Regions from separate parts of the Brevundimonas sp. ZS04 genome, predicted to be linked through region 1. Evidence: predicted binding sites of a transcription regulator. Region 1 holds the regulator's gene; the other holds the start of a gene.
The links. The regulator LexA, encoded in region 1, represses DNA repair genes until DNA is damaged. The targets are predictions, from matches to a motif close to ATGTTCNCNANNTGTTCT.
Positions count from the first base shown of each region.

Region 2: recA (recombinase RecA) is a predicted target of LexA. The motif match lies at 4,515-4,532, and genes of this name have one in related genera.

Region 1 covers NZ_MTHE01000003.1:226,007-233,909, reverse strand. Annotated here, with positions in the region: gene BJP32_RS05890 (cupin domain-containing protein) at 1-251, opposite strand, end outside; gene gltA (citrate synthase) at 391-1,692, opposite strand; gene gltX (glutamate--tRNA ligase) at 1,760-3,175, opposite strand; gene BJP32_RS05875 (ComEC/Rec2 family competence protein) at 3,294-5,324, shown strand; gene lexA (transcriptional repressor LexA) at 5,477-6,181, opposite strand; gene BJP32_RS05865 (S9 family peptidase) at 6,303-7,903, opposite strand, start outside.
Region 2 covers NZ_MTHE01000005.1:82,349-90,251, forward strand. Annotated here, with positions in the region: gene alaS (alanine--tRNA ligase) at 1-1,550, opposite strand, end outside; gene BJP32_RS08350 (carboxypeptidase regulatory-like domain-containing protein) at 1,650-2,285, opposite strand; gene rraA (ribonuclease E activity regulator RraA) at 2,353-2,838, opposite strand; gene recA (recombinase RecA) at 3,337-4,416, opposite strand; gene BJP32_RS08365 (CHAD domain-containing protein) at 4,585-6,111, opposite strand; gene BJP32_RS08370 (bifunctional GNAT family N-acetyltransferase/carbon-nitrogen hydrolase family protein) at 6,192-7,772, shown strand.

The DNA of each region.
Region 1 (7,903 bases):
CGGGCGCCGGCCGGCACGATGATGCCGGACTCGGCTTCTGCCGGGCGTGACAGGCCGTCGATCACGATCTGGCCCTGGCCCTGTTCGATGCGGAAGAACTGGTCGTGGCCCTCGTGGACCTCTTCGCCGATCTCCTCGCCGGGCTGGAGCGTCATCAACACCAGTTGCAGGTGACGGCCGGTGTAGAGCACCCGGCGATAGTCCTCATTGTCGAGCGTCGCGCGTTCGATGTCGTCCAGATAGCCTTGCATGTCGCCTTCCTTGTCGATGATGGGCAGGGGGATACCTTAGCCAGGGTTCATGGCTGCCGCGCGTTGATCTTGCGCAAGAGCCAAGAAAAACGCCGGAGCTTTCGCCCCGGCGTTTCTGCATTCTGCGCTGGGCGACGTCTTAGCCGCGCTGGGCCAGCGGCACGTAATCGCGCTCGGTCGGGCCGGTGTACAGCTGACGCGGGCGACCGATCTTCTGCGACGGATCGGCCATCATTTCCTGCCACTGGGCGATCCAGCCCACGGTGCGCGCCAGGGCGAACAGCACGGTGAACATGGTGGTCGGGAAGCCCATGGCCGACAGGGTGATGCCCGAATAGAAGTCGACGTTCGGGAACAGCTTGCGCGAGGTGAAGTACTCGTCCTGCAGGGCGACGCGTTCCAGTTCCTTGGCGACCTGGAACAGCGGGTCGTTTTCACGGCCCGTGGCGGCCAGCACTTCATAGGCCGACTGCTGCATGACCTTCGCGCGCGGATCGTAGTTCTTGTACACGCGGTGGCCGAAGCCCATCAGCTTGTACTTACGGTCCTTCACGCCCTGAATGAACTCGGGGATGCGGTCCGGGGTGCCGATTTCCTTCAGCATGTTCAGCGCCTCTTCGTTGGCGCCGCCGTGCGACGGGCCCCACAGGCAGGCGATGCCGGCGGCGATACAGGCGAAGGGGTTGGCGCCCGACGAACCGGCCAGGCGGACGGTCGAGGTCGAGGCGTTCTGCTCGTGGTCGGCGTGCAGGATGAAGATGCGGTCCATGGCGCGCACCAGGGCCGGGTCGACGTGATAGTCCTCGGCCGGCACGGCGAAGCACATGCGCAGGAAGTTCTCGGCGTACGACAGGTCGTTGCGCGGCGAGATGAAGGGCTGGCCGATGTGGTACTTGTACGCACGGGCCGCGATCGTCGGCATCTTGGCGATCAGGCGGATGGCCGAGATGTTGCGCTGGACCGGGTCATGGATGTCCAGGCTGTCGTGATAGAAGGCCGACAGGGCGCCGACGGTGCCGACCATGATCGCCATCGGGTGGGCGTCGCGACGGAAGCCCTCGAAGAAGCGGTCGAATTGGGCGTGCAGCATGGTGTGGCGCGTGACGCTCTGCTCGAACTCTTCGAACTCGGCGGCGTTCGGCAGTTCGCCGTGCAGCAGCAGGTGGCAGACTTCCAGGAAGTTGGACTTGGAGGCCAGCTGGTCGATGGGGTAGCCGCGGTGCAGCAGGACGCCTTCATCGCCGTCGATATAGGTCAGGCCCGATTCGCAGGCCGCCGTGGAGGTGAAGCCGGGATCGAAGGTGAAGGCGCCGGTGCCGCCGTACAGCTTGCGGATGTCGATGACGTCCGGGCCGGTCGAGCCGGAGAGGACGGGAAGCTCAATGGACTTGTCCTGGTAGGACAGGGTCGCCGAGCCGGCGGGTTTCGCTTGTTCAGTCATCTAGGCCCCTTGTTCTTCTTTCGACCGGCGCGCGGGGAGGCGGACGGCCTGAGTTGTTTATGGGTGATCACTTAGTCTGTTGCAGCGCATCATCCAAGCGTCCGAGACTTTCGTCGCGCCCGAGCGCGCAAAGAGTGCGTGCGATATCTGGCGACGCCGAGCCGCCCGTCAAGGCGGCGCGCATGGAAGGCCCGATTTTTCCGAAGCCTACGCTCTCTTCTTCGGCAAAAACCTTAAGTTCGGCTTCCAGGGCGAAGACGTCCCAGCTCTGGAAAAGACCTAGCCGTTCACGCAGTCGTGAAATTCGCTGACCGCTTTCGCCCTGCAGCAAACCGGCTGATTTCTCGTTCAACGCGAGCGGACGCGCCTGCAACACGAATGCCGTTTGATCGGCCAGTTCGGGGATGGTCTTGGCGCGATCCTTGACGAAAGGCATGGCCCGCAGAAGCCGTTCCTCGTCGTCCGGCTGCAACGCGCGGCCGCGCCCCAGATGGGCGTCCAGGGTCAGTTTTGCCAGGCGATCGTCGTCGGCCAGGCGCAGCCAGTGGGCGTTGACGTGGGCCAGCTTGTCGAAGTCGAGGCGGGCGGGGGCCTTGTTGACGCCGGTCAGGTCGAACCAGGCCAGCGCCTGCTCGTCGCTGAACAGTTCGTCGTCGCCGTGCGCCCAGCCCAGACGGGCCAGATAGTTGCGCATGGCTTCGGGCAGATAGCCCATGTCGGCGTATTCGTGCACCGCCTGGGCGCCGTGGCGCTTGGACAGCTTGGCGCCGTCGGGGCCGTGGATCAGGGGGATGTGGGCGAAGGTCGGGCGCGTCCAGCCCAGGGCGTCGTAGATCAGGCTCTGGCGGGCGGCGTTGTTGAGGTGGTCGTCGCCGCGGATGACGTGGGTCACGCCCATGTCGTGGTCGTCCACCACCACGGCCAGGTTGTAGGTCGGCGCCCCGTCCGAGCGCAGGATGACCAGGTCGTCCAGCGACGCGGATTCCCAGCGCACGGTTCCCTGCACGGCGTCGTCGACCGCGACGGCCTGATCCAGCGGACGGCGGAAGCGCACCGTGTGCGGCTTGGTCAGATCGTCGACGCTCGGCTCCCGGTCGCGCCAGGGCGAGACGAAGTCGCGGCCTTCAGCCTTGGCCTGGTCGCGCAGGGCCGTGGTCTCGTCGGCAGTCAGGAAGTCGCGATAGGCGTGGCCGGTCGCCAGCAGTTCATTGACCACGTCGCGGTGACGGTCGGCGCGAGCGAACTGGAAGACCGGCTCTTCATCGCCGAACAGTTCGAGCCAGGACAGGCCGTCGAAGATGGCCTTCACCGCCTCGTCGGTCGAACGCTCGCGGTCGGTGTCCTCGATGCGGATCAGGAATTTGCCGCCGCGTCCCTTGGCGTACAGCCAGTTGAATAACGCAGTTCTCGCCCCGCCGATATGCAGGTAGCCTGTGGGCGAGGGGGCGAAGCGGGTGACGACGGTCGAGGAAGGGGAGGTCATAGAGGCAGGGTCCATAGGGCAGGGTCTTATACGCCCGCCCGTGGGGAAGCGAACCCTTGTGGCCCGGTTAATTGACAGTCTTTGCGATGACGTGCGGGCGCAGGCGGATCGCTGGCCCTTGTGGTCGTCCGTCTGTTTCGGCGCAGGGTGCGCCGCCTATTTCGTGCTGAAAGACGAGCCGGCGACGTGGCCGCTGGCGGCGGCGGCCTTCGTGCTGCTCTGTATGTGGATCGTCGGGCGGGCGCGGGGCTTGCCGCGTTGGGGGACTTTGCTTCTGTTGATGCTGGCCTGCTTCGGCGGCGGGTTGGCGGTCGCCAAGCTGAGGGCTGTGGCCGTGGCGGCCCCGATCGCGCCTGCGGACATGAAGCCTACGCAGCTTGAAGGCTGGGTCATGGATGTGGACTCGCCGGGCCAGAACGGCGCCCGCGTCGTCGTGGCGCCGGTGAAGGTGCGCGGACTGGCGCCTGAGGCGACGCCCGAGCGATTGCGGGTCACGGTGAAGGGGACGCCGCCGCCGCCCGGCGCGGCCATCCGCGTCTTCGGCATCCTGAATCCGCCGCCGCCCCCCGCTAGCCCCGGCGCCTATGACTTCGGCCGCAACGCCTATTTTCAGGGCATGGGCGGGACGCTGTTCGCCTTGGGGCCGACGCGCACCGCCGATTTGGCGCCGCCGCCTTGGCGGGTGCGGATGGCGATGAAGATCAACGCCGTGCGCTACGCCCTGGCCGAGCGGATCGTGGCGCGCCTGGGCGAGCGGACCGGCGGGGTGGCGGCGGCCATGACCACGGGGCACGAGACCTGGATCCAGAGCCCGGATCTGGACGCCATGCGGGATTCGGGACTGGCGCACATCCTGTCGATCTCGGGCCTGCACATGGCGGTCGTGGGGGGCTTTGTCTTCTTCGCGGCGCGCCTGCTGGTCGCGGCCTGGCCGTGGCTGGCGCTGCGCGTGTCGGGCAAGAAGGTCGCGGCGATCGCGGGTCTGATCGCGGTCGGAACCTATCTGGTCATTTCGGGTTCGCCGCCGCCGGCCGAGCGGGCGGCGGTGACGGCCTCCATCGCCTTTCTGGCCGTATTGGCGGACCGGCAGGCGGTGACGATGCGGGCGCTGGCGGCGGCGGCCTTCGTCGTGCTGTTGCTGCGGCCCGAGGCCGTGGTGACGCCGGGGTTCCAGATGTCCTTCGCAGCGACGGCGGCCCTGGTGGCGCTGGTCGAGGTCTGGCCGCGCCGCATCCGAGAGTTCGCCGCGCCCTGGCCCATCGTCGCGGTGCAGAGGTTCGGCAGTTGGCTGCTGGCCGCCTGCGCCGCCAGCCTGGTGGCAGGCATGGCGACGGGGCCGTTCGCCATGCAGCATTTCAACCGCACGGCCGTCTATGGACTGGTCGCGAATCTGGCGACGGCGCCGCTGGCGGACTTCATCATGATGCCCGCGCTTGCGCTGGGCGCGGCGCTGGAGCCGCTGGGCCTGGGCGCGCCCTTCCTGTGGCTGGCGGGCAAGTCGGTGGATGTCATGCTGGCGATCGGCCATTGGGCGGCTGGTCTGCCCGGCGCGGTTCAGGCGATCCCCAGCGCCCCGGCGGCGGCTCTGCCGGTCGCCTTCCTGGGCATACTGTTCATGTGCCTGTGGCGCGGACGGTGGCGCTGGCTGGGCCTGCCGTTCGCGGCGGCGGTGCTGATCTGGCCGCGCCCGGCGCCGCCGGACGTCTGGATCGGCGACGGCGGAGCGAATGCGGCTTATCGGCAGGGGGAGCAGGCGGTCGTGATGCGGCCCGCGGTGCGCCAGTTCGCCAGCGACCTGTGGTCCCGGCGGCGGGGGCTGGAAGCGGTGGTGCGACCGGGCGAAGGCTGGACCTGCAAACGCTCCTTCTGCGCGCCGCAGGACGAGGAAGGCGTGCTGGCGCTGTGGTGGGGCAAGGCGTCGCCTAGCGAGGCGCAGATGGATCAGATGTGCCGCAGCGCCGGGGTGGTCAGCGTACGGGCCGTGGTCGCGGTCCTGCCGTCGTCATGCGAGGGGCGGCTGGTGCTGGACGGTGCGGATCATGCGCGCGGCGGCTCGGTGGAGCTGTGGCGGGATGAGGCGGGCGGCTGGCGCGCCCTGTGGGCGGCGGAAGTGCGGGGACGGCGGCCGTGGAGCGGGGCTCACCTCTAGCCGCTCATCCCGGCGGACGCCGGGATCCAGTCAGAGCCGCACGTGCTGTCGTTGGCCAGAGGAGGCTAGATTAAAGGCAAACTTCCAGACGACCCGCTTGAAGCCAAAGCACTGGATTCCGGCGTCCGCCGGGACGAGCGAGGATGGGGGCCTCAGTGATAGCGGCGCAGCAGGCCGACCAGCTTGCCTTGAACCTCGACCTGATCGGGGCCGAAGATGCGGGTCTCATAGGCGCTGTTGGCGGGCTCCAGCGCGATGGACTGGCCCTTCTTGCGCAGGCGTTTCAGCGTGGCTTCCTCGCCCTCGACCAGGGCGACGACGATCTCGCCGGAAGAGGCGTTCTCCACCCGCTTGATGATGACCGTGTCGCCGTCGAGGATGCCGGCCTCGATCATGGAGTCGCCCTCGATTTCGAGCAGGTAGTGCTCGCCCGCGCCCAGCATGGCTTCGGGGACGGGCAGGCGCTCGCGTTCGTGCTGGATCGCGGCGATGGGGGTGCCGGCGGCGATCTTGCCCAGCAGGGGCAGGTCGCGCACATCGTTGGCGGCCTCGGCGACGGCGGGGCGAGGGTTCAGGCCGCCGCCCTGGATCACGTCGGGCTTGAAGGGCGCGCGGCCCTTGGCCGGGGCGGCGGTCGTGGCCTGCTCCGGCAGCTTCACCACCTCCAGCGCGCGGGCGCGGTGGGCCAGGCGGCGGATGAAGCCGCGTTCCTCCAGCGCCGTGATCAGGCGGTGGATGCCGGACTTGGACGCCAGGTCCAGCGCCTCCTTCATCTCGTCGAAGGACGGCGAAACGCCCGTCTCCCGGATGCGCTCATGAATGAACATCAGGAGTTCGTGCTGTTTCTTCGTGAGCATGGCGCAGAATCCAGAACAAGGCGTGAACCGTTGATGATGTTCTGTAAGTGTTCTGGTTAAAAGTCAACTAACGCCACGCTGAACCCCCGCGCCCGCCGCATGACGGGCGCGGGGCCGGGTCTTATTGCGCCGGAGCGGCCGGTGCGCCGTCCTTGTAGCGCGCGAACCATTCGATCATGGCGTTCATGCGGGCGGCGTTCTGGGACGGGCGGACGGCCAGGCTGTGGCCGACGCCGGGGATCTTCACCAGGGCCGTTGGCACGCCGCGCAGCTGCAGGGCGGTGTAGTACTGCTCCGACTCGCTGACGGGTGTGCGATAGTCCTCGTCGCCGACGACGACCATGGTCGGAGTCTTGACGTTGCCGACCAGCGACAGCGGCGACCGGCGCCAGTAGGCTTCCGGGTTCTCCCACGGATATTCGCCGAACCAGTAGCGGGCGAAGAAGGCCGGGTTGTCGGCCGTCAACACGAAGCTGGCCCAGTCGATGACCGGCTTCTGGACGACGGCGGCCTTGAAGCGGTCGGTCTTGCCCACGATCCAACTAGTCAGCACGCCGCCGCCCGAACCGCCTGTGACGAACAGCTTGTTCGGGTCAGCGATCCCCTGAGCGATGACGGCGTCGACGCTGCTGATCAGGTCGTCATAGTCGTTCGACGGATAGTTGTGGTGGATCAGGTTGGCGAACTCGTCCCCATAGGAGGTCGAGCCGCGCGGGTTGACCGACAGCACCGCATAGCCCGCAGCGGCGAACAGCTGGTTGTCGGTGGCGAAGTGTGGGCCGTAGGCGGCGAAGGGGCCGCCGTGGATCTCCAGCACCAGCGGATAGCGCTGGCCCTCGACATAGTCGGCCGGCAGGGTCAGCCAGCTTTCGACCGCGCGCTGATCGTGGGAGGAGGCGACTTGGATGCGGCGCACCTCGCCCAGCCGGCGGGCGCTGAGGAAGTCGGCGTTCAGGCGGGTCAGCTGGGTGCTGCGGCCGCCCTTCAGGACGTGGACGTCGGCCGGACGCGCAGGCGTGCCGCGCGTATAGGCGATGGCCCCGTCGTCGGCCACGGTGAAGCCGCCGCCGGTGTAGGGGCGGCCGAAGTCGTCGCCGGTCAGATCCTCGATCAGGGTGGTGACGGCGCCGTCCAGCGACACGCGGGCGACCTTGGTGCGGCCCTGATCGTCATAGGCGACATAGACCGAGCGGCCGTCGCGGCTCCACACCGGAGACTGGACCGAGCGGTCGAGGCTCTCGGTCAGGGCGCGGCTGTTCGAGCCGTCGGCGTCCATCACATAGAGGCGGGTGTTGTGATAGCCCATCCGCTTGTCGTCATAACCCAGGTAGGCGATGCGGCGGCCGTCGGGCGAGGCGACGGGGGCGTTGTCCGGCCCCGCGCGGCTGGTCAGGGCGGTCAGGCCGCCGGTCTGAACATCCAGGGCGAAGACTTCGCTGTCGGCGGCTTCGCGCTGCCAATCTGGGCGACGGTTGGCGCTGAGGTAGAGGGTGCGGGAATCGGCCGACCAGGACAGGCCGCCGCCGTGGTGGAAGTCGCCGTGCGTCAACTGGCGCGCGCCGCCGCCCTGCGATCCGACGACGAAGACGTGGCGGAAGCCCGGTTTCAGATAGCCCTGGCCGTCGGAGCGGTAGGAGACGCTGTCGATGATCTCCAGCGGCGGCGCCCACTGGGCGCCCTCGGGCTTGGCCAGGGGCGAGCCGATCTTGGGCTTTTCGCCAG
Region 2 (7,903 bases), on a different contig from region 1:
TCGCCGCCGCTCCAGACGAAGGCGCCCTTGTCGCCCGCCTGACCGCCGCCTTCGCCGTAGAAGGGGGTCTTGTCCAGCAGCACCTCGACCGTTTCGCCGGTCGCGGCGGACGCAGCTTCGGCGCCGTCCTTGACGATGGCCAGAACCTTGCCTTCGCCGGTCTCGGACTCATAGCCGGTGAATTCCGTGCCGCCGTGCTGGTCGCGCAGGGCCAGCCAGGCCCCGGCCGAGGCCGTCTGGCCCGAGCCCTTCCAGTGCTCGCGCGAGCGATCGCGCTGCTCAGCCATGGCGGATTCGAAGCCGTCGACGTTGACGCTAAAGCCGCGACGGCGGGCCTCGTCCTGCGTCAGGTCCAGCGGGAAGCCGTAGGTGTCGTACAGGGTGAAGGCCGTCTGGCCGTCCAGCATGTCGCCAGCCTTGAAGCCGGTCGTGGCCTGATCGAACAGGTTCATGCCGCGGCCCAGGGTCGTGCGGAAACGGATTTCTTCCTGCTTCAACGTGTCCTCGATGAAGGCCTGGGCGCGGCCCAGTTCCGGATAGGCCTCGCCCATCTCCTGAACCAGGGTCGGCACCAGGCGGTGCATCAGCGGATCGGCGGCGCCCAGCAGGTGGGCGTGCCGCATGGCGCGGCGCATGATGCGGCGCAGGACATAGCCCCGGCCCTCGTTCGAGGGCGTCACGCCGTCGGCGATCAGGAAGGCGGTCGAACGAAGGTGGTCGGCGATGACCCGGTGCGACGGGGCGCGCTCGCCCTCGGCCTTGGTCGAGGTCAGTTCTTCCGAGGCGTTGATCAGGCTCTTGAACAGGTCGACGTCATAGTTGGAGTGGACGCCCTGCAGGACGGCGGCGATGCGCTCCAGGCCCATGCCGGTGTCGACCGACTTCTTGGGCAGTTCGCGAACGATCTCGTCGTTCTCCTTCTCGAACTGCATGAAGACGTTGTTCCAGATCTCGACGAAGCGGTCGCCGTCCTCGTCCGGCGAACCGGGAGGGCCGCCGAAGATGTGGTCGCCGTGGTCGTAGAAGATCTCGGTGCAGGGGCCGCAGGGGCCGCTGTCGCCCATGGCCCAGAAGTTGTCGTTGGTGGGGATGCGGATGATCTTCTGGTCCGCGAAGCCCGTCACCTTCTTCCAGATGTCGAAGGCCTGATCGTCGGTGTGGTAGACGGTGACCAGCAGGCGTGCGGGGTCCAGGCCGAACTCCTTGGTCAGCAGGCCCCAGGCGCTCTCGATGGCGTGGTCCTTGAAGTAGTCGCCGAACGAGAAATTGCCCAGCATTTCAAAGAAGGTGTGGTGGCGCGCGGTGTAGCCGACGTTGTCCAGGTCGTTGTGCTTGCCGCCGGCGCGCACGCATTTCTGCGAGCTGGTGGCGCGCTTATAGGGCGGCACGGCCGCGCCGGTGAAGTAGTCCTTGAACGGCACCATGCCCGCGTTGACGAACAACAGGGTCGGGTCGTTCTGCGGCACGAGCGGAGCCGACTGCACCTTCTCGTGGCCGTCGGCGGCGAAGTAGTCGAGGAAGGTGGAACGGATCTGCTTCAGGCTGGTCATGGGCGTATCGCTCTGGAACTCGGGCGCGCGGGAGGAAATATCGGAACCGGCGTCATATAGGGATTTTGCGCCGAACGCATCACCCGGCGGAGGTCAGTCTCAGCGCGGCGTCAACGGGCCGTGCAGAGCGCTACGTGAGCGGATGTGGACGTTGAGCGGAGCACCTGCCTTTACCATGACGGACTTCAACACGATGTCGTTCTGAACGAGAGGCGCGCGTTCGGCTGTCGGATGCAGCTGTGCAAGCAACAGGTAGGGCCCTGCAGGGACGGAAGGGAAGCTGAAGGCGCCGCCCGTCCCGCAAGTCGTTTCGCGTATGTAGGATGCCGATGCGGCTTCGGGCCAAGACCACCGTTCAGGTTGTTCGCTGAAGCCGTTAAGCCAATCGCCGCGCTCTGTGACGATAAGGCGGTGCTGTCGCTCTAGCAGCCAGCGCATGTGCGGGGTGTCAGGGATCAGTCGAATGAACAGTTGTTCGCAAGTCAGAGTTTCGTCCGGAATAGGTTCGACAACTCCGCTGTAACCTTGGCGATAGCTGGCTGTCAGGGTCAGACGTCCCGCGATCGGTGCGCCGGGAGCCAGGGCCCACTCGTGCGCGCTGGGGTCGAAGGCGTTGCGGCGTTCGAACTCATGTTGCTCGTGCAACTGATGAACGGCGGCGAGCGTCAGGCATCCGGAAAGCGGCAGGGCCGTCAGCATGACCGCCAGTGATATGGAGAGAGCGCGCGACTTCATTCGTTCACCATGACGAAGCGTTGCTGGGCCGTCTATGCACGGCGTGTTCGGGAGAAAGCCTTGCGCCTTAGTCGTGCAGGCGATGCGGCGAGACGATCAGGCCGTCCTCGTCAGCGTAGAGCCAGTCGCCGGGGGTGAAGATGACGCCGCCGAAGGCGGTGGGGATGTCGATCTCGCCGATGGCGTCGCGGTCCGCGCGCAGGGGAACGGTTCCAAGCGCTTTGACGCCGACGTTCATGGTGTTGATGACAGCCACGTCGCGCACGGCGCCGTGGACGACGATCCCGGCCCAGCCGTTGTCGATGGCCAGCTTGGCCAGATTGTCGCCGACCAGGGCGCGTTTGAGCGAACCGCCGCCGTTGACGACCATGACCGCGCCTTGGCCGGGGCGCTCCAGCGTCTGGCGGACCAGGGCGTTGTCATCCAGCACGCTGAGGGTGCGGATCGGGCCGTGGAAGGCGGCGATCTGGCCGAAGCTGCTGAAGAGAGTCTGGCAGACCTTCACCGCGTCGGAGTGGGTGTCGCAGAGGTCGGCGGTGGCGGGGCTGGTCATGAGGAGGCTCCGTTGGGTCGAGGCGAAGTCTGCCCGTAGGCGCCGAAGGGAAACAAGGCCGTTGCACTGAGAAACGCGTTTGATGGGCGTATCTCAACATCCGCTCATCCCGGCGGACGCCGGGATCCAGTGAGAGCGCCGCACGCATCGCCACCCATTGCCCCTCGCGCCCCGAAGCCAAAGCACTGGATCCCGGCGTCCGCCGGGATGAGCGGGAGAGAGGGCGGGGCGGCGTCTTGAGCGGGCAAAAAAGAGGCCCGCCCGACGCAGGTCGGGCGGGCCGGTCTCCGTCCGACCGGCCCCGCGGGGTCGGTAGGCGGGTCGCGAGGCGGCGAACGGAGAAGCTCTGGCCGTCAGGGGGCCCTTGCCTCCGGCCGTCATCCTCGGGCTTGACCCGAGGATCGGATCGTCAGCGCGATCACGGCTGGAAAGGAAGAGCACGCTGCCTGGTTGGATCCTCGGGTCAAGCCCGAGGATGACGGCGTTGGGGGTGGTGGGTCAGCCCTCCAGATCCTGACCTTCGTCGGGCTCGGGCGCGCCCAGCATGTCGTCGGCGATCTTGGCCGTCGACTGGCGCACCGCCTTCTCGATGGCGAGGGCCATGTCGGGGTTGTTCTTCAGGAACTCCTTGGCGTTCTCGCGACCCTGACCGATGCGGGTGGAGTCGTAGGAGAACCACGAACCCGACTTCTCGATGATGTTGGCCTTGACGCCCAGATCGATGATCTCGCCGATCTTGGAGATGCCTTCGCCGTACATGATGTCGAAGATGACCTCGCGGAACGGCGGGGCGACCTTGTTCTTGACCACCTTGACGCGGGTGGTGTTGCCGACCACCTCGTCGCGGTTCTTGATCGCGCCGGTGCGGCGGATGTCCAGACGCACCGAGGCGTAGAACTTCAGCGCATTGCCGCCCGTCGTCGTTTCCGGCGAACCGTACATGACGCCGATCTTGTGACGGATCTGGTTGATGAACAGGACGATGCACTTGGACTTGGAGATGGAGGCCGTCAGCTTACGCAGGGCCTGCGACATTAGGCGGGCCTGAAGGCCGGGCAGGCTGTCGCCCATCTCGCCCTCGATCTCAGCGCGGGGCGTCAGGGCGGCGACGGAGTCGACCACCACGATGTCCACGGCACCCGAGCGCACCAGGGTGTCGACGATCTCCAGCGCCTGCTCGCCCGCGTCGGGCTGCGACACCAGCAGGTCGTCGAGGTTCACGCCCAATTTCTGAGCGTAGACGGGATCGAGCGCGTGTTCGGCGTCGACGAAGGCGGCCACGCCGCCCTTCTTCTGGACCTCGGCCACGGTGTGCAGGGCCAGGGTCGTCTTGCCCGAGGATTCCGGGCCGAACACCTCGATCACCCGGCCGACCGGCAGGCCGCCGATGCCGAGCGCCATGTCGAGACCCAGAGAGCCGGTCGAGACGCTTTCGATCTCGGCCACCTGTCCGGCCTTGCCCAGTTTCATGACCGAGCCCTTGCCGAAGGCGCGATCGATCTGCGCGATCGCCGCCTCTAGAGCGCGTTGTTTGTCGCCGTCTTCTTTACCCACGAGCTTCAGTGCCGCCTGTGACATTGGTTTTCTCTCCCTTGCCATGATTCCCATCTGACTTCGGGAGAGACCCGCCACGGACCCGCTCCCTCGTTGAGCCGGACTATGGACACGGTTTGTTCCCGTTCGCAAGATGTTCTCGTGAACTGAACGAGAACATTTATCACGATGCGACCGATTTAGTCGTAAGTCTTACCGCCAGAAGCGCCGGGCGCGGGACAGGCGGGCGAAGGCGCGGCTTGAGGCGAGCAGCAGGACGGGGGCGCTCTGTTCGCGGCGGCCGATCAGGCGTCCGGCGGTGAAGGCGATCTCGGGAGAGGTCAGCCGGGCCTCGGCGGGGATGCGGTCGCGCGCCACGGCCAGGTCGTTGAGGGCGCCGAACGCGTCCTGGACCTGCTCCAGACCTGCGCGGAAACGCCGCTCGCGGCCGGGGCGGTCGAACAGGCCGGCGAAGAACTCGGCCGCATAGCGCAGACGCTTGACGCGGATGCGCAGACGGTGGCGACCGGCGACGTCCAACTGGTCCAGGCGTCGCCCGCCATGCTGTACGCGCCGGCTCAATCGCTCCAGAGCCTCGGCGGCGAAGGCGGCGACGGGCCGCTGTCGGCGCCAGGCGCGCACGGGGTCGGGATCGGTCCGCCAGGCGCCGGTCTCGATCCAGGCCAGGGTCTCGAACATCAGGGCGGCGTAGCGCGGCGAATCGATCGCCGCCATCGCCCGGCGATAGGCCCCGCTGCGGGCCGCCAGCAGGCGCAGGCCCAGGGGAGCGAGGTCGGGGTCGGGCGTCTCCAGCGCCGCGGGGTGGAAGACGTCGCGGATGAAGACGTCCAGATCGCGCGCGGCGTCGGTCTCATGCGCCAGCCATTTCAGCTCGGCGACGACGGGAGCGGCGTCCTCGCCCAGCAGGGGGGCGAACACGGACAGGGCGGCGCGCAGGCGACGCAGGCCCACGCGCAGCTGATGCAGGGCCTCGGGCCGCCGCACCCGGCGCAGCAGTTCGGCGTTGGCCGAGACCTGGCCCAAGGCGGCCAGGGCCGTGCGGCGCAGGGCGGCCTCGGCCGACAGGGCGCGCGGCAGGGGATCGACGCGGGCGAAACGGGGCGCGCGCTCCGACCCCTCGGCCAGGCGCCAGCCGCGCTCGGCCTTGCTCTCGAACAGGGGGACCAGGGCGATGTCGGCCGACAGGCGACGGGCCAGGGCGAACAGGGCCTGGGGCGGGCCGTCCTTCAACTCCAGTTCGAGTTCGCGCAAGGGTTCGACGCGGCCGCCCGCCGACAGCTCGCCCTCGTCATAGGCGGCCTCGATCACGGCGCCCTCGAAGGCGACCAGCCGGGCGCGGCGACGCACCGTGCTTGCGAAGCGGGGCGACAGGTCGCGGCGGCGGCCCTTCAGCAGGGCGGCGGCGGGCGTCGTCTTGACGGCCCGCCAGTCCAGGGCCTCGCTGGGGACGGGCGTCTCCCATTCGGCGCGGTTGAGGACGTCGCCGCCGGTCTGGCCCTTCAGGGTCTGGACGAAGCCGCGGCCGGTCGCGCGCACGCGCAGGCCCCAGCCGGCGCGGCGCAGCGCCTGATCCGGCGTGTCGAAATAGACGGAGCGCAGGCTCTGCACGCTGTCCTCGCCCGCCAGGGCCGGGTGAGCGGCCAGGCGCGCGGCGGCGCCGGGGCCGAGCCGGAACTTGAGTTCGATTTCCTGCGCCATTTCCTGGGCCATGCCGGACATGACGCCATTGTGCGCCCATCCCGGCGCGGGTCCAAGACGATGAAAATGATCCAACGGCCAAGCTCGCGCGTTAGGATGGGATGACTGATCTTCAGACCGCCCAAACCGTCCCGCCCGCCGAGCCGGCCAAGCCCGCCGTCCTGACCATCCGCAACGCGCGCATGGGCGACGTCGCCGGGATCAACGCCCTGGTCGAGCGGGTCTACAAGGACATGCCGCCCTATACGCCGGGGATGCTGCGCGGTCAGATCGCCACCTATCCCGACGGCCAGTTCGTGGTCGAGTTCGAGGGCGAGATCGTCGGCTACGCCGCCAGCTTCCGCATCGACGAGGCCTCGGCCATGGGGCCGCACAGCTGGGACCAGATCACCGGCGGCGGCTATGCGGCGCGACACGATCCGGCGGGCGCGTGGCTGTACGGGATGGAGGTCTGCGTCGACCCGGCCCGGCGCCGCCTGCGCATCGGCCAGCGCCTGTACGACGCGCGCCGCGACCTATGCGAGGCGCAGAACCTGAAGGGCGTCGTCTTCGGCGGGCGTATGCCGGGTCTTTCGCGCCGCCGAGCCGCCTATCCCGATCCGAACGCCTATGTCGAGGCGGTGCGCGACCGCAAGGTGAAGGATCCGATCATGGCCTTTCACCAGCGTTCGGGGTTCGAGCCGGCGGGGGTGCTGCTGAACTATCTGCCGTCGGACAAGGCGTCGCTGGGCCATGCGGCGCGCTGGGTGTGGCGCAACCCCTACTATGTCGAGGCGACGGGCAAGGGGGCGGCCTTTGCGGTGAAGGAGACGGTGCGCGTCGCCACCGTCCAGCTGCAGATGCGCAAGGTCGAGAGCTTCCGCGAGTTCATGGACAACGTCGAATATTTCGTCGACGTGGTGTCGGACTATCGCGCCGACTTCGTGGTCTTCCCCGAGCTGTTCACGCTTCAGCTGCTGTCGCTGGAGACGAAGAAGCTGACGCCTGCGGAATCGATCGAGGCCCTGACCCGCTACACGCCGCGCTTCGTCGAGGCGATGCGCGAGCTGGCGGTCGGCTACAACGTCAACATCATCGGCGGCTCGCACCCGACGCGGACCGAGGACGGCGAGATCCAGAATGTCGCCTACGTCTTCCTGCGCGACGGCTCGGTGCATGAGCAGGAGAAGATCCACCCGACCCCGAACGAACGCCACTGGTGGAACATCAAGGGCGGCGACCGCGTCCACGCCATCCCCACCGACTGCGGGCCGATCGGGGTGATGATCTGCTACGATTCCGAGTTCCCGGAACTGGCGCGGCGTCTGGCGGACGAGGGGGCGCGCATCCTGTTCACCCCCTTCTGCACCGACAACCGGCAGGGGTATCTGCGCGTGCGGTACTGCTCTCAGGCGCGGGCCATCGAGAACCAGTGCTACGTCGTGCTGTCGGGCAATGTCGGCAACCTGCCCAACGTCGAGAACATGGACATCCAGTATGCGCAGTCCTGCATCCTGACGCCGTGCGACTTTCCCTTCGCGCGCGACGGGGTGGCGGCCGAGGCCAGCGAGAACGTCGAGACGGTGACGGTGGCGGACCTGGACCTGTCCGACCTGGCCTGGGCCAAGGCGCAGGGGACGGTGCGGAACCTGCGCGACCGCCGGTTCGATCTCTACAAGACGGTGTGGACGGACGGGGGCTGACCTTTACCCCTGCTCGTCCCGGCGGAGGCCGGGATCCAGTGAGAGCGCGCGCACAGGACTTGCCTATTCAGGCCGCGCGTTTGAGGCCAAAGCACTGGGCCCCGGCGTCCGCCGGGACGAGCGGTGATTTC